Regions from separate parts of the Sinorhizobium sp. M4_45 genome, predicted to be linked through region 1. Evidence: predicted binding sites of a transcription regulator. Region 1 holds the regulator's gene; each other region holds the start of a gene.
The links. Region 1 encodes PhoB, which activates phosphate uptake and scavenging genes when phosphate is short. Its sites were predicted from a motif close to TGTCATNNANCTGTCAT; they were not measured.

Region 1 (4,208 bases):
CAGATCTACATGTGGGCGAACGAGGCAGAACGTGCCTTCGTCGAGCGTACGTCCGGAGCGATCATCATTCTCCTGATCTTTCTCATCTTCATGAATCTCGGCGCAATTCTCTTGCGGCGTCGCTTTGAGCGTCGCTGGTAGTGGGGTAAGGACTATGAACATCATGTCGGAAGCTGCAGTCGAAAAGGCTCTTGAGCAGAAAATGAATACGGTGCCTTACAAGATGATCGGCAACGATGTGTCGGTCTATTACGGCGAAAAGCGTGCGCTCTTCGACGTCAACCTCAATATCCGCGAGAACACGGTCACGGCGCTGATCGGTCCGTCCGGGTGCGGCAAATCGACGTTTCTGCGCACCTTGAACCGCATGAACGACACGATCGAGAACTGCCGCGTAACGGGCAAGATCACGCTCGACGAGGACGATATCTACGATCCGTCGATCGACGTGGTGGAATTGCGTGCCCGCGTCGGCATGGTGTTCCAGAAACCCAATCCGTTCCCGAAGTCGATCTACGACAATGTCTCCTACGGCCCGCGCATCCATGGCCTGGCACGCACCAAGACCGAACTCGACGAGATCGTGGAAACGAGCCTGCAGAGGGCCGGGCTGTGGAACGAGGTGAAGGATCGGCTGCAGGAGCCGGGCACCGGACTTTCCGGCGGCCAGCAGCAGCGCCTCTGCATCGCCCGCGCCGTTGCCGTCAGCCCGGAAGTCATTCTGATGGACGAGCCCTGCTCGGCGCTCGATCCGATCGCGACCGCGAAAGTCGAGGAACTCATCCACGAATTGCGGGCGAATTTCACGATCGTGATCGTCACCCACTCGATGCAGCAGGCGGCGCGCGTGTCGCAGCGCACGGCCATGTTCCATCTCGGCAATCTCGTAGAGGAGAACGATACCGATAAAATGTTCACCAACCCGGACGATCAGCGCACCCAGGACTACATCATGGGCCGCTTCGGCTGATGGCCGGAGAGGGGCGGCGCTTTTCCGTCCCTCCCGGTCAAGACCGAACGAGGCCCATTCAGAACAGCGCGTCCCCCGAGGAAACGAATATGTCTCACGCACACATCATGTCCGCCTTCGACGAAGAGTTGAAGTATCTCACGCGCCGCATCTCCGAGATGGGCGGTCTCGCCGAGCAGATGGTCGCGGACTCCGTCCGTGCGCTCGTCAATTCCGATCTCGCCCTGGCCCAGAAGGTGATCTCCGACGACATCATTCTGGACGATGCGGAACGGCAGATCGGCGAAAAGGCGATCGTCACCATTGCCAAACGCCAGCCCATGGCCTCGGATCTTCGGGAGATCATGGGTTCGATCCGCATCGCCGCGGACCTGGAGCGCGTGGGCGACCTCGGCAAGAACACCGCAAAGCGGGTGATTGCCGTTGCCGGTTCAGGCATACCGCGCAAGCTTGCGCGCGGCCTCGAACACCTGGCCGAGCTCGCGCTCGTTCAGTTGAAGGAAGTCCTGGACGTCTACGCGTCCCGTTCGCCGGAAAAGGCGAACAGCATTCGCGAACGCGATGAAGAGATCGATGCGATCTACACGTCCCTGTTCCGGGAACTGCTGACCTATATGATGGAAGATCCGCGCAACATCACGCCGTGCACGCATCTTCTTTTCTGCGCCAAGAACATCGAGCGTATCGGCGATCACGCGACCAATATCGCCGAAACGATCTACTATATGGCGACAGGCGCCCAGCCGCAGGGCGAACGGCCGAAGGACGACATGACGTCGACATTGGGTTCCGTGACGGACTGAGATCGCCCGGCAGCCGGTGCCTATGCAGAATTTGTTCCGGCCGCCTTGGCGCGGCCTACCACCGTGCGCGGCGGCATGACGGCTGTCGTGCGTAGGAAGGAGTCCTACTGAATGTTGCCGAAGATTGCCGTAGTCGAAGACGAGGAAGCCCTGAGCGTTCTCCTGCGCTACAATCTCGAGGCGGAAGGCTTCGAGGTCGATACGATCCTTCGCGGCGACGAGGCGGAGATCCGCCTGCAGGAGCGCCTGCCCGACCTTCTCATCCTCGATTGGATGCTGCCCGGGGTTTCCGGTATCGAGCTCTGCCGCAGGCTGCGCCAGCGGCCGGAAACGGAGCGCCTGCCGATCATCATGCTGACCGCGCGCGGCGAGGAAAGCGAGCGCGTGCGGGGCCTTGCCACCGGCGCCGACGATTACGTCGTCAAGCCCTTTTCGACGCCGGAACTGATGGCGAGGGTCAAGGCGATGCTCAGGCGCGCCAAGCCCGAGGTTCTGTCGACGCTCCTGCGCTGCGGCGATATCGAGCTCGACCGGGAGACGCACCGCGTCCACCGACGCAGTCGCGAAGTGCGCCTTGGCCCGACGGAGTTCCGGCTGCTGGAATTTCTAATGTCCTCACCGGGGCGCGTCTTCTCTCGTTCACAGCTCCTGGACGGTGTCTGGGGACACGACATCTATGTCGACGAACGGACCGTGGACGTTCATGTCGGGCGGCTGCGCAAGGCACTGAACTTTTCCAACATGCCGGACGTCATCCGGACGGTGCGCGGCGCTGGCTATTCGCTGGAGAGCTGAGGCCGAAGGTCGCTGGCGCCCGTGCCGGCTTGCGGCATGGCAAAGAAAAAGGGGCCTTTCCGGCCCCGATTTTCGTCGTGCATCCAGAGCGGGATGAGCAAGGCGCCTCAGCGCATGCGCCGGCGCTCGGCGGAGGGCTGGTAGGCCAGCCGGGCATGGAAGGTGCAATAGGGAGAGGCTTCCGGGGAGTCGTTGCCGCAGAAGTGGAACTCTTCCTTGAGCGGGTCGCCGATCGGCCACTTGCAGGTGCGTTCGGTAAGCTCCGTGAGCTCCAGCCGCCGCGACATCGGCAGGACGATGTTCCTGTCGATCTGCAGCTCCTGGTCCATTTCCAGGTCGACTGCGAGCTCTTCCTTGAGCGCGGTCGCACCGGCCGTGCGGGTCACGGTGCGGGTTACGGAACGCGCAGCATAGTTCGGCGCGCGCGGGGCAGACGTCGCCCGTTTGGGCCGGGCTGCAGCGGTCGTGCTTCCTCCGGCCTTGGCGCGCCCGGGCAGGCTCAGCCGATGAACCTTTCCGATGACCGCGTTGCGGCTGACGCCGCCCAACTGCGCCGCGATCTGGCTGGCGCTCAAGCCCTCCGACCACAGCTTCTTCAGTTTCTCGACCCGCTCGTCAGTCCAGTTCATCTCTGCACTCCCCGTTCTCGGCGTTGGGATGGCGGAATCCGTCACCGCTCTCCGGGAAAAACCCGAAGATTCAACGCGATAATACTTTTGGTGACTAGGTCCGCCGCATGCGTCTAGTAATTGAATGTTAACCTACCGGCAGGGTGACTCCGTGGCAAGAGTCGCCGGAATCGCGCCGAATCGATTTCGCGGTTTTCCCCAACTTGCTGTCGGAGCGTTGCATTTTTGCAAGTCCCAGAGTGTGATTTTTTCGCGCTTCGGAATCGGCATCCGCAAAGCGCCTGCAAACCTTGGTTTTGTTGACATCGCGGTGCGAAATGGGAATAGTGCCTGTCGCCGCCGCAAGGCGGCATTTTTGATTTTTATCGGGCCGAATGGTCCGTGCCGCCGGAATGAAGGAGAGCTCGACATGGCCGCAACCACGCCGCTTTACGACACCTATCTGCGCGCGCCGTTGCGTTTCGAGCGAGGTGAAGGCGTTTGGCTGATCGCCGAAGACGGCACGCGCTATCTCGATTTCGCTGCCGGTGTCGCCGTGAACTCGCTCGGCCATGCCCATCCTCATCTCGTCGAGGCGCTGAAGGCGCAGGCCGACAAGGTCTGGCATCTGTCCAATCTCTACGAGATTTCGGGGCAGGAAAGCCTTGCACGGAGGCTGACCCAGGTGACCTTCGCCGATCGGGTGTTCTTCACCAATTCGGGTGCGGAAGCGCTCGAATGTGCGATCAAAACGGCGCGGCGCTATCATTTCGCCAAGGGGCACGTGGAGAAGTTCCACGTCATCACCTTTGAAGGTGCTTTCCACGGCCGCACGCTCGCGACGATCGCCGCCGGCGGACAGCAGAAATACATCGAGGGCTTCGGGCCGAAGGCGCCGGGCTTCTATCAGGTCCCCTTCGGCGATATCGCGGCGGTCAAGAACGCGATCAATGAAGAAACCGCGGCGATCCTCGTCGAGCCGATCCAGGGCGAGGGCGGCATTCGGTCGGCATCGAAGGAATTCATGCAGGG
Region 2 (4,208 bases), on a different contig from region 1:
GTTCGTCGTGTCGTCGGCGCCCTGATCGATCACCTTAAGCACGTCGTCGGGTCCGAGGATGGAGGCGGTCACCTGCACGCCGCCGGTGCCCCAGCCATAGGGCATCGGCATTTCGCGGGAGGCGAAGGGCACCTGATAGCCCGGGATGGCGATCGCCTTCAGGATCGCGCGGCGGATCATCCGCTTCGTCTGCTCGTCCAGATAGGCGAAGTTGTAAGTTGCGAGGTCGTTCATTCGGCGGCCTCCTTCATGCCGTCCCTGCCGCCGGCCTGGGCGGCGTCGTGTTCCCGGCGCATGCGCCTGACCAGGTCGAGCTCGGCCTGGAAGTCGACGTAATGCGGCAGCTTCAGATGTTCGACGAAGCCGGTCGCCTGGACGTTGTCGGCATGCGAGATGACGAATTCCTGATCCTGGGCGGGGGCGACGATGTCCTCGTCGAATTCGTCGGTCCGGAGGGCCCGATCGACCAGCGACATCGACATCGCCTTGCGCTCGCTCTGGCCGAAGACGAGTCCGTAGCCGCGGGTGAATTGCGGCGGCTGCTTGGCCGAGCCCTTGAACTGGTTGACCATCTGGCATTCGGTAACGCGGATGACCCCAAGTGAAACGGCAAAGCCCAGCTCCGGCAGTTCCAGTTCGACCTCGACCTCGCCGATCCTGACCTCGCCGACGAAGGGATGCGTGCGGCCATAGCCGCGCTGCGTGGAGTAGGCGAGCGCCAGCAGGAATCCTTCGTCGCCACGGGCAAGCGCCTGCAGGCGGAGATCGCGTGCCATCGGAAATTCCATCGGCTCGCGCGTGAGGTCGCCCGCCACGTGACCTTCCGGCATCCGGCCGTCGCCCTCGATCAGACCTTCGCCGTCGAGAATGTCGGAGACGCGCATGACAGGTTCGCCCGGCTCCTTGAGCGCCGGCTCATCGACCGGCTCTTCGCCGATGAGCGACGGGTCGAGAAGCCGGTGCGTATAGTCGAAGGTGGGGCCGAGCAGCTGGCCGCCGGGGAGATCCTTGTAGGTTGCCGAGACGCGCCGCTCGACCTTCATTTTCGCGGTGTCGACCGGTTCGGAACAGCCGAAGCGCGGAAGGGTCGTGCGGTAGGCGCGCAGGATGAAGATCGCCTCGATCATGTCGCCGCGCGCCTGGCGCACGGCAAGGGCCGCAAGCGCACGGTCGTAAAGCGAGGCCTCGGCCATTACGCGGTCGACCGCGAGCCCGAGCTGCTCGACGACCTGTTCTATGGTGATCGCGGGCAGCGCCCGGTCGCCGCGCCGGCGATCGGCCAGCAGCCGGTGAGCATTGGCAATGGCGGCTTCTCCGCCCTTGACAGCTACATACATGCGCTTACTCCCGCTCGAGTTTGGTGGTGCGCGGCAGGCAAAGCACTGCCTCGCGCGCCGTCAGGACGAGATCGATGCCGCGCGGAAAGATCGCCCGGTTGGCGGCCCAGAGGTCGAGGAACACGTCGGGCAGGCCCTTCGGTGCGATGACGATCCCGCTCTTGATTCCCGGTCCCCGGCCGATCAGCGGCCGCCCGCCCTCGAGCGCTTCCACCTCGACGACGAGCGTGGTGGAACGGTCGGGATATTCCTGCGTGCCGAGGGCGAACTGGTCGAAGCCCGGCACAGCCGCGCCCTTCTCGAAGAAGGCAAAGCGGGCCTCGTCCTTCGTCTCGGTGACGCCCGCGCCGGTGTGAAACGCGATCCACTTCGGCGCCGAGGATTTGGAGAGCGCCGGCGATAGCCAGACCGGCGTGTCGTGGTCGCAGAGCGTGAGCGCGACGGCTCCGCTTGCCTCTCCGAGTGGCGCCGGCGGGGCTGCTGCAGTGGAAAGCCGGCCGACGGTGCCCGGGCGGGCGAAGCAGTCCATCAGGCTGCGGAACACGGACTGCGCCTCGAAGACAGGATCGGCGAAGGCGCCGCTATAGATTTGCGATTGGGCAGTCATCAATCCTCTCCGCGGACCATGGTGAAGAAGTCGACGCGGGTCGCAGCCGTTTCCTCGGCCTTGCGACGGTCTTCCGCTTCAAGACGAGCGGCCACCTGCTCGTGCAGCGCCTCGACGCTTGCGCGATGCGCAGCGCTCTGAAAAAGCGCGTCGAAGATCGCGGCAAAGCGGGCGCGTGCCTTGTCGGTGCCGAGCAGCTGGCCATGGCCGATCTCTCCGGTCGAAAGCCGCACGGTGGCGCGTGAAACGGTGGCCTCGCCGAGGTTGAAAGGATCGCCGCCGCCGCCGATCTTGCCGCGCACCATGACGAGCCCGGTTTCCGGACCGCGCACCGGCGCGACCTCCGGCTTGTCGTCGATCGCGTCCCAGGCCATGGAAAGTTCGCCGAGCGTCGCGCGCGCCAGAAGCCGCATGCCTTCCCGGCGCTGAGCGACGGCTTCATCACTTATCTTCGCTGCGTCCATCATCTCACTCCAAAATGTCTATTGATCTAGACAACTATACATCTTATACCTTTCCATAGCCTTCGCAAATGACAGGCTTGTGACATTTGCCAAGAAGCTGGCGGCAAAGAAGTGGGGCGAAGAAGATGGTGGCGAAGGTCGTCGAACGGCAGATGGGCGTGGCGCTGTGGCGGCAGATTGCCGACAGAATACGGCTCGCGATCAGCAACGGCGACTATGACGCGACCGGCATGGTGCCGCCGGAGACGGCCCTTGCAGCGGAATTCGGCGTCAATCGCCACACCGTCCGCAGCGCGCTGGCAGCACTCGCGGAAGAAGGTCTGGTGCGGGCGGTGCAGGGGCGCGGCACGATGATCGAGCGCAAGGATCGTGTGAGCTATCCGATCTCGCGGCGCACTCGCTTCTCCCAAGGTCTCGGCCGCCAGGTGAAGGAAATCGGAACCGAGCTCCGGGGACATCGCCAAGTGTCGGCAAGCGGCGAAATCGCCGCTGCGCTCGGCGTTCCCCCGGGCACCCCTCTGATCGAGCTCAGCACCGTCAGCAGCGGCGACGGGCGGCCGCTTTCGACGGCGGTCAGCTACTACCCCGCCGAGCGCTTTGCGAGGATGGCGGAGGAGTATGCGCGGCTCGGCTCGGTCACCAAGGCCTTTGCCGTGCATGGACTCGACGACTACGTCCGGGTCTCGACGGAGATCGTCGCGCGGCACGCGGACGCAGAGGAACTCTCGCTTCTGAAACTCTCGCCGGGGGCGATCGTCATGGAGACGCAATCGGTCAATGCGGATCTCGGAGGCCGCCCGGTCGAATATTCGCGAACGCGCTTTGCCGCCGACCGGATGAAGCTCCGGATCGAGACCTGAACTCGGCCGGACGCCGGGGACTACACGTTTCGCCGCCTGCCTTCGATCAGATCCAGCACGGCGCGCGCGGCGTCGAGCACCTGGGTGCCGGGTCCGAAGACGGCGGCGACGCCGTTCTCCATCAGATAATCATAGTCCTGCCGGGGAATGACACCGCCGCAGACGACGATAATGTCCTCGCCGCCGCGCTTCTTCAGTGCCTCTGCGAGCTGCGGCATCAGCGTCCTGTGGCCGGCGGCAAGCGATGAAACGCCGATAACGGTGACCTCTTCGGCGAGCGCCAGATCGGCGGCTTCTTCCGGCGTCTGGAACAAGGGGCCTGCGACGACGTCGAAGCCGATATCGCCGAAGGCGGATGCGATCACCTTGGCGCCGCGGTCGTGTCCGTCCTGGCCGAGCTTGGCTACCATGATCTTCGGCTTGTGGCCGAGCCGTTTCGTCGCTTCCCCGAGCCGCCCGGCGAGTACGCCGAGTTCCGGATCTCCTTCATAAGCCTTGCCGTAGATGTCGGTGACGACTTCCGGAATGGCGGTGTAATCGCCGAAAGCCTCCCGCATGGCATCGGTGATTTCGCCGACGGTGGCGCGGGCCCGGGCGGCCTCGACGGCGGCGGCGAGCAGATTGCCCTTGCCGCTGCGCGCCACGTCGGCCAGCGCGTCCAGCGCTTCCTTCATCTTCCGTGAGTCCCGCCGGCGCCTCGTCTCCTCGATCCGCTTGATCTGAGCCGCCCGAACTGCGGCATTGTCGATCTGGAGGATGTCGATCGGCTGCTCGTTCTCGAGCCGGTACCGGTTGACGCCGACGATTACCTCCTCGCCGCGGTCTACGGCGGCTTGCCGTCGGGTCGCGGCCTCTTCGATCAGCCGCTTCGGCAGGCCGGTATTGACGGCCTTCGTCATGCCGCCCAGCGCCTCCACTTCCTCGATCAGGGCCCAGGCCT
Region 3 (4,208 bases), on a different contig from region 1:
CCGGAACGGACCTTCGCCGACGCTCGGCTCCGGAACGTGATCGAGAACGAGATCGAGGAGCGGTGCCAGGCCCTGATCCTGCGGACCTTCCGGCGCGACGTTCATCCAGCCGTTACGGCCGGAACCGTAGAGAATCGGGAAATCGAGCTGCTCATCGGTCGCGTCCAGCGCCGCGAAGAGATCGAATACCTCGTTGATGACTTCCTCGTGACGGGCATCGGGACGATCGATCTTGTTGATCGCCACGATCGGCCGAAGACCGACCTTGAGCGCCTTGCCCACGACGAATTTCGTCTGCGGCATCGGGCCTTCGGCGGCGTCGACCAGAACAATGGCGCCGTCCACCATCGACAGAATGCGCTCGACTTCACCGCCGAAGTCGGCGTGGCCGGGGGTATCGACGATATTGATGCGCGTACCCTTCCACTCGACCGAAGTCGCCTTGGCGAGGATGGTGATGCCGCGTTCCTTTTCCAGTTCGTTGGAATCCATCATGCGCTCGGCGACGCGCTGGTTTTCGCGGAAGGAGCCCGACTGCTTCAGGAGTTCGTCGACGAGCGTGGTTTTCCCATGGTCGACGTGCGCGATGATCGCGATGTTGCGAATGCTCATTTTTTGTCTCGGAAAGTTCGTGGGCACGCGCGACGAGGCAGGTACCGCTTTTCAGTTGCCGCGCTCATACAGGTTTTTTCCCGGAAGCGAAAGGGGGCCGGCGCGCAGGGCTGACCTGCGTGAAGCGCCGCCGGCTCAAACGGACACCGCCGGATCGAGGATTACCCGCCAGAGTTCCCGATCCTGCCGGTCCATCAGCCGCACCGTCATCTGCCGCGTCTGGCCGCTGATATCGACGATGCCGAAGAATTGCAGGCCCGCCGACGGCGGCAGGTTGCTGTCGATTCCTCCGCCCGACGCCTTGATGAAGCGAACCTCGGGGCCGAAGGTCATGTCGAGCTCCTTCGGTCCGTAGGTGCCGGAATGAAGCGGCCCGGAGACGAACTCCCAGAACGGCGAGAAGTCCTTGAAGGCGGCCCGCGAGGGATCGTAGTGATGCGCCGCCGTGTAATGCACGTCCGCCGTCAGCCAGACGATGTTCTCGATCGCGTTGTCGCGGACGAAGCGCAGGAGATCCGCAAATTCCGTCTCGCGCCCCTTCGGCGCGCCATTGTCGCCATCGGCGATGGCATCCGATCCGCGCCTTGCCGAATAGTCGTCCCAGACGATGAGGCCGATCGGCATGTCGCAGGCGATCACCTTCCAGGTGGCGCTGGACGCCGCAAGCTCGCGCTTCAGCCAGTCCGCCTGCCGCCAGCCGAAGAGGTCGCCACCCCCCTCGCCCTGGTTGGGGCCGCGATAGGAGCGCAGATCGACGAAGAAGACGTCGAGCAGCGGACCATAGGCGATCTTGCGGAAGATGCGGCCGGGCTCCGTCGGAAGCGTGCGGATCGCCGTCATCTCGTGGAAGGCGCGGGCCGCGCGGGCGGCATAGACGGCGACATCCTTCTCCGGATAGCGCGGATCGTCGCTGAGATCGGTCGAGGCCGACCAGTTGTTCAGGACCTCGTGGTCGTCCCACTGATAGAAGGTGGGACATTCGGCATGGAGCCTCCGCACATGCTCGTCGAGCAGGTTGTACTTCCACTGGCCGCGATATTCCTCGAGCGTGCGCGCGACGTCGCGCTTCTCGGGCGTGACGATCCGGTTCTTCCACATGCCGCCATCGCGCAGCCTGATCTCGTCGGGGATGGGGTTGTCGGCATAGATCGTGTCGCCGGAATGAATGAAGAAATCCGGCTCGTGCAGCCGCATGGTCGAATAGGTCTTCATGCCGATCTCGTCGATGCCCCAACCCTGCCCCGCCGTGTCGCCGGACCAGACGAAGCGCACGGAGCGGCGCCGCAAGGGAGCCGTCCGGAAGCGCCCGACGACCGGTTCGGAGACGCGATTGGCGTCGTAGAGATCGGTCGCGACGAAGCGATAGAAAATGTCCTGGTCCGGCAGCAGCTTGTCGAGCCGGCACTTGACGGCGCAGTCCGTCAGCGGCGTCGCATCGATATCGGCAAGCCTGACGGCATTCGAAAAGCTCTCGGTGGTCGAATATTCGACGGAAACGCGCGCCGGCCGATCGACCCGCGTCCAGATCATCCCCGAGCCCGTATCGACATCGCCGGACTGCACCCCATGGGCGAATTCCGGCCGCCCGTAGCCGCGCGCATAGAATGGCGTGGCGAGACCGGAAGAAGCGACAAGACCGGCGGCGCCGGCAGAGAAGAGGAAAGAACGCCTGGTGAGGGTGTTTCGAAGAGCGGCCAATCCCTGCCTCCGGTTCCGTTTCGCGAATCGTCGGTTCTCGCGAGCGGACCATTGGCCAGCCGGATGTCAGCGGCTTTACAGACGGATGAAACTATTCGGACTGTTTGGCGACAGTTCTGTGAAACGGGCGCGGGCCACCCGCCGCCGCTTGTTCGATTTCCTCATTCCTGTGCTTGTCACAGGAATCCAGCCAGACCAAGTCCTTGGGCTGAAAGAGCTCTTCCCGCGCCGCAGACGCGGCGCTGCTTGCATCTCTGTGACAAGCACAGAGATGCGGAAGAAGGAGAGATTTCAGTCCTCCGATACCTTCTTAAGGCCTGTTGAGATTCGGGCCACGCGCCGCCGCTTGTTTGATTTCCTCATTCCTGTGCTCGTCACAGGAATCCAGCCAGACCAAGTCCTTGGGCTGAAAGAGCTCTTCCCGGGCCGCAGACGCGGCGCTGCTTTCATCTTTTACAAGCAGAGAGATGACGAAGGAGGAGAGATTGCAGTCCTCCGAAATGAATCTCAGTAATGAAACAGGCCCTAATGCAGGAACCCGTAGTGATGGCGTATGTGCTGGTTGAAATAGTTGCCGGCGGAATCCGTATGCAACAGTTCCTCGTAAACCTCTTCCGGAACGTCGAGGTAGTGATAGGGCCTGCGGTTGCCGAGAAACCAGACGCTCAACGTCCGGCGCGGCGCATCGTATCTGACCTCGTGGATGGCGGAGGAGTCGAGGATTGCGGAGGATCGTAGAATTCGCATCGGCGTCTTCCAGATTGCTTGTCGCTATCGCCCCCTATTGTACATCAATCGTGCGATCCTTTAAATATTGGAGCGCTTCCAAGGACTTCCATCCGGACTTGGGCCGCAATTCACGAGGTTCCTTCCTTGCCCCCGTCAGATATGCCGTCCCGCGACCGAATCGAAGCCGTTCTCGCCCGACTTGACGGGCGGCGGAACGATGAACGCGTTTTTGTAAAGCTCTATCGGGAGCGAGCCCGCGCGGAAGCGGACGCTGCCGACGGGAGGCGGCGCGAGGGCACGAGCCTCGGGCCCCTCGACGGGCGGATCGTCTCCATCAAGGACCTCTTCGACATCGCCGGCGAGCCGACGCTTGCGGGCTCCATCATCCGCCGCGCGGCGCCTCCGGCAACAGCGGACGCGGCGATCGTCCGGCGCCTGCGCGCGGCCGGCGCCGTCATCATCGGCAAGTCTCACATGACGGAATTCGCCTTTACCGCCGTCGGCCTCAATCCGCATTACCCGGTGCCCGGCAACGCCGTCGACCCGAGCCTCATTCCCGGCGGTTCCTCCTCGGGTGCCGCTGTCTCGGCGGCGGAGGGCACGAGCGAGATCGCCATCGGCTCCGACAGCGGCGGCTCGGTGCGCATTCCGGCCGCCCTGCAGGGCCTGGTCGGCTTCAAGCCCACCGCCGGCCGCGTATCTCTGGAGGGCGCCTTTCCCCTGTCCCCCAGCCTCGATTCGATCGGCCCGCTTGCGCGCACGGTCGCCGATTGCGCGGCCGCCGACGCGGTCATGGCCGGCGAGACGCCGAGATCGCTCGAACCCGTACCGCTCGCCGGCCTGAAGCTCGGCATCCCCGAAGGCGCCCTTCTCGAAGGGCTTGCGCCGGAGATTGCGGCGGCTTTCGAAAGGAGCCTGCAGGCACTCTCCCGTGCGGGTGCGAAACTCGCCGCATGCAGGATCGACGATCTCCTTGCCCGCTTCGCCGAGGCAACCGCGATCGGCTCGCTCGCCGGCCTCGAGGCAAGCCGTGTGCACGCGGGCTGGCTCCTGAACGACAATGCGCCGGTCGACATCCGCGTAAAATCCACATTGCGCCGCCGCCTCACGGTCCCCGACGCCGCGATCCAGGACCTGCTGCGGACGCGGCAAGAGCTCATGCGCGCCAT
Region 4 (4,208 bases), on a different contig from region 1:
AACCGTCTTCATGGCGTGCTCAACGCGTGCCGCGCCGATAGCGGATCGTGTCGAACCGGGCGGCGAGCGCATCGTAGAGCAGCAGACGGCCGACCAGCGGCTCGCCGATGCCGGTGACGAGCTTGATCGCTTCCATCGCCTGCAGCGTGCCGATGACGCCGGTGAGCGCGCCCAGGACGCCCGCTTCGGCGCAGCTCGGCACGGTGCCCGGCGGCGGCGGCTCCGGGAAGAGATCGCGGTAGGAGGGATTCGGGTGCCCCTCGGCATCGGTCTCGTAGGGCTTCAGCACGGTGACCGAGCCGTCGAAGCGTCCGACGGCACCGGTGACGAGCGCCACGCCTGCCGCCGCGGCCGTATCGGCGGCGAGATAACGCGTATCGAAATTATCCGACCCGTCGACGACGAGATCGTATTGGCGCAAGAGCGCATCGGCATTTTCGGGGTCCAGCCTGAGCGCGTGCGTCATGACCTTCACATGTGGATTGAGGGCGTCGATCGCCGCGGCGGCGCTCTCGACCTTCGGCCGCCCGATATCGGCGGTGGCGTGGATCACCTGACGCTGCAGGTTCGACAACGAGACCACGTCATCGTCGACGATCCCGAGCGTGCCGACACCGGCGGCCGCGAGATATTGCAGAGCCGGCGCGCCGAGCCCGCCCGCGCCGATGACGAGCACGCGCGCGGCCTTGAGTTTCTGCTGCCCCGGGCCGCCGATCTCCGGCAGCACGATGTGGCGTGCGTAGCGCGCGATCTCCGAAGGAGCGAGCGTCGCATCGGTCGTCATTGGCGTCTCCATTTAATTTTCGCGGACGGCGCTCTATGTCACCCGGAAACGCGGCCGTTTGCAACGGCCAGATATTGAGCCCGCTCGCCAAGGGCGTCGAACATCGCCCGGTCGGTGCCCGTCATGAAGGCTTGGCCGCCGAGCCCGTCGACCAGATCGAAGAGGGCGGCACGGCGTCCCCGATCGAGATGGGCGGCGATTTCGTCGAGCAGCAACACCGGGGCGTGGCCGGTCATATCCCCGACGAGCCGTGCATGCGCGAGAACCAGACCGACGAGCAGCGCCTTCTGCTCGCCGGTCGAACAACGCTCTGCCTCCATGTCCTTTTCCCGGTGGCGGATCAGGAGATCGGTGCGGTGCGGCCCGTCGAGCGTGCGGCCGGCGGCCGCATCGCGGGCACGGCCTTCGGCGAGCATTGCCAGATAGCGCTCTTCGAGTTCAAAGGCGGGAATACCTGCACAGTCATCGAGAAAGCCGGCGAGCGACAGGCTTGCGGACGGAAAGGTCCCATCGCTCCGGCTTCGCTCGACGAGGGCCGAGAGCAGGCCAAGCATCTCCTGACGGGCGAGCGCCATGGAGATGCCGAGCCCGGCCATTTCGCGCTCGATGGCCGACAGCCAGGCGGGATCGGGTCGGAATTCCGAGAGTAGCCGGTTGCGGCTGCGCATGGCGCGCTCGAACTCGCTGGCGCGCCGGCCGTGCCCGGGATCGAGCGACAGCACCAGCCGGTCGAGAAAGCGCCTGCGGTCGGCGGAAGGGCCGGTGAAGAGGCCATCCATCGCCGGCGTGAGCCAGAGCACCCGGAGGTGATCGGTGAGTTCGTCGACCGTGCGGGCCGCAGTGCCGTTGAGTCTGAGGCGCCGTGATTGCCCCTCCTCGGTCCCTTGAGTACCGGTGCCGATCTCCACCGAACCTTCCATGCCGTCGACGGCGGCGAAGATCGAGAAACCATCGGCGGCGCCGACCCGGGCGATATCCGCATAGGCAGCGCGCCTCAAGCCGCGCCCGGGCGAAAGAAGGGAGACCGCCTCCATCAGATTGGTTTTACCCGCGCCGTTCTCGCCGGTCAGCACCACATGACGCTGGTCGAGGTCGAGCGCCAGCGTTGCATAGTTGCGAAAGTCGCTCAGTTTCAGGCGTGTGAGAAAGACCTTGTGGGGCATTGCGGGTCCGAATTCGACGTTGCTGTCAGGTAGGATGAAAGCCGGGCCAAGGCAAGGCGGAAAGGGCGTTCCGTCTGCCTCTCCACGGCCCGCGGCAATTCCGTGTCCGGGCTGCGCATTGCCGCCCAATCGCCTGTGGGAAAGCCCTTTTTTTCGGCCGCACCGGAACTTTCCCCGAGCGCGCAAGTACAATATGACAACTGCGTGACAATCGACAGTTGGATGGATCCCTGATGCTCGGCCTGTTTCGCAAGCTCCTCCCCCGGGAAGACCGTTTCTTCGACCTCTTCGCCGACCATTCGCGCACCGTCATGGGTGCGGCGGAGGCGCTGAACGCGCTGCTTGCCGGCGGTCCTGACATCGAAAGCCATTGCGACCGCATCGTCGCGCTCGAGAACGAGGCCGACGAGATCACCCGCGAGGTTCTGCTGGCCGTCCGCCGCAGCTTCATCACCCCCTTCGACCGCGGCGACATCAAGGATCTCATCCAGTCGATGGACGATGCGATCGACATGATGCACAAGACGGTGAAAACGATCCGGCTCTACGAACAGAAGAGCTTCGACCCCGGCATGCAGGCCATGGGCGCGGCGGTCGTCGAGGCCGCCCATCTGGTCGCCGAGGCCATTCCGCTCCTCAGTCGGATCGGCGCCAATGCCCATCGCCTCGGCGCCATCGCCGAGGAGGTGACGCATGTCGAGGATAGATCCGACCAGCTCCACGAGCAGGGCTTGAAGGATCTCTTCCAGCGCCACGGCGCTTCCAATCCTATGGCCTATATCATCGGCAGCGAGATCTACGGCGAACTGGAAAAGGTCGTCGACCGCTTCGAGGACGTGGCAAACGAAATCAGCGGCATCGTGATCGAGAACGTCTGATGGATGCGACGCTCGCCTTCCCGCTGCTCGTGGGGCTCATTGCCGTCGCGCTTTTCTTCGACTTCCTCAACGGCTTGCACGATGCGGCCAATTCGATCGCGACCATCGTTTCGACTCGCGTGCTCCGGCCGCAATATGCTGTTTTCTGGGCGGCGTTCTTCAACTTCATCGCCTTCCTCTTCTTCGGACTGCACGTCGCCGAAACGCTTGGAACGGGCATCATCGATCCGGGTATCGTCACGCCGCAGGTGATCTTCGCGGCGCTGATGGGCGCAATCACCTGGAACATCGTCACCTGGGTCTTCGGCATCCCGTCGAGTTCCTCGCACGCGCTCATCGGCGGCCTCGTCGGTGCCGGGCTGGCCAAGACCGGTTTCAGCTCGATCGTCTGGCAAGGACTCCTGAAGACGGCCGGCGCCATCGTCATGTCGCCGGGCATCGGCTTCGTTCTGGCACTGCTGTTGATCCTGATCGTCTCCTGGGTCTTCGTCCGCCAGACGCCCTTCGCCGTCGACAGCACCTTCCGGGTGCTGCAATTCGTTTCGGCCTCCCTCTATTCGCTCGGCCATGGCGGCAACGATGCGCAGAAGACCATGGGCATCATTGCCGTGCTTCTCTTCTCGCAGGGCTATCTCGGCTCGGAATTCTACGTGCCCTTCTGGGTGGTCATCACATGCCAGGCGGCGATCGCGCTCGGCACGCTCTTCGGCGGCTGGAGGATCGTCCACACGATGGGCTCGAAGATCACCAAACTCAACCCGATGCAGGGCTTCTGCGCGGAGACGGGCGGTGCCATCACGCTGTTCGCGGCGACCTGGCTCGGCATTCCGGTTTCGACCACCCACACGATCACCGGCGCGATCATCGGCGTCGGCGCGGCGAGGCGGGTATCGGCGGTGCGGTGGGGGCTCGCCGGCAACATCGTCGTCGCGTGGGTGATCACCATGCCGGCGGCAGCGTTGATCTCGGCGCTCTGCTATTTCGCCGTGGACCTCATCGCCTGACGCTTTCGCGAGGCACCCCGTTGGCATTGCCGTCGGCGGGGAGTATATTCCCGCCATCTAATAGAATTGCATTCGGAGGAGAGTGAAACTTCCATCGTATCTGAGGAGGAAACGATGACGGACGTCGAGTGGACGATCAAGGGCCGCGAATTCATCCATTGCAACTGCGCCTATGGCTGCCCGTGCCAGTTTAACGCACTGCCTACCGAGGGGCATTGCCGCGCGATCGGGGTCGTCGATATCGACGAGGGATACCATGGCGACACCCGGCTCGACGGCTTGAGGTGCGGCATGATCGTATCCTGGCCCGGTGCCATTCACGAGGGCAGGGGCGCGGTGGTTCCGATCATCGACGAGCGTGCCTCCGACGAGCAGCGGG

Region 2: a site for PhoB is predicted at 2,477-2,493, ahead of phnF (phosphonate metabolism transcriptional regulator PhnF). Genes of this name have one in related genera too.
Region 3: a site for PhoB is predicted at 2,418-2,434, ahead of CN933_RS15790 (alkaline phosphatase D family protein). Genes of this name have one in related genera too.
Region 4: a site for PhoB is predicted at 2,141-2,157, ahead of CN933_RS13485 (DUF47 domain-containing protein). Genes of this name have one in related genera too.

What each region holds. Positions count from the first base shown of each region.
Region 1 covers NZ_NWVE01000002.1:41,599-45,806, forward strand. The annotation lists gene pstA (phosphate ABC transporter permease PstA) at 1-141, shown strand, start outside; gene pstB (phosphate ABC transporter ATP-binding protein PstB) at 155-970, shown strand; gene phoU (phosphate signaling complex protein PhoU) at 1,060-1,773, shown strand; gene phoB (phosphate regulon transcriptional regulator PhoB) at 1,885-2,568, shown strand; gene CN933_RS05820 (GcrA family cell cycle regulator) at 2,676-3,197, opposite strand; gene CN933_RS05825 (aspartate aminotransferase family protein) at 3,607-4,208, shown strand, end outside.
Region 2 covers NZ_NWVE01000003.1:330,625-334,832, forward strand. The annotation lists gene CN933_RS11795 (alpha-D-ribose 1-methylphosphonate 5-phosphate C-P-lyase PhnJ) at 1-234, opposite strand, end outside; gene CN933_RS11800 (carbon-phosphorus lyase complex subunit) at 231-1,337, opposite strand; gene phnH (phosphonate C-P lyase system protein PhnH) at 1,342-1,944, opposite strand; gene phnG (phosphonate C-P lyase system protein PhnG) at 1,944-2,408, opposite strand; gene phnF (phosphonate metabolism transcriptional regulator PhnF) at 2,534-3,268, shown strand; gene scpA (methylmalonyl-CoA mutase) at 3,289-4,208, opposite strand, start outside.
Region 3 covers NZ_NWVE01000005.1:128,028-132,235, forward strand. The annotation lists gene typA (translational GTPase TypA) at 1-612, opposite strand, end outside; gene CN933_RS15790 (alkaline phosphatase D family protein) at 748-2,310, opposite strand; gene CN933_RS15800 (KTSC domain-containing protein) at 2,836-3,057, opposite strand; gene CN933_RS15805 (amidase) at 3,184-4,208, shown strand, end outside.
Region 4 covers NZ_NWVE01000004.1:109,032-113,239, reverse strand. The annotation lists gene CN933_RS13500 (GNAT family N-acetyltransferase) at 1-12, opposite strand, end outside; gene CN933_RS13495 (molybdopterin-synthase adenylyltransferase MoeB) at 20-796, opposite strand; gene recF (DNA replication/repair protein RecF) at 823-1,947, opposite strand; gene CN933_RS13485 (DUF47 domain-containing protein) at 2,181-2,825, shown strand; gene CN933_RS13480 (inorganic phosphate transporter) at 2,825-3,829, shown strand; gene CN933_RS13475 (DUF1326 domain-containing protein) at 3,944-4,208, shown strand, end outside.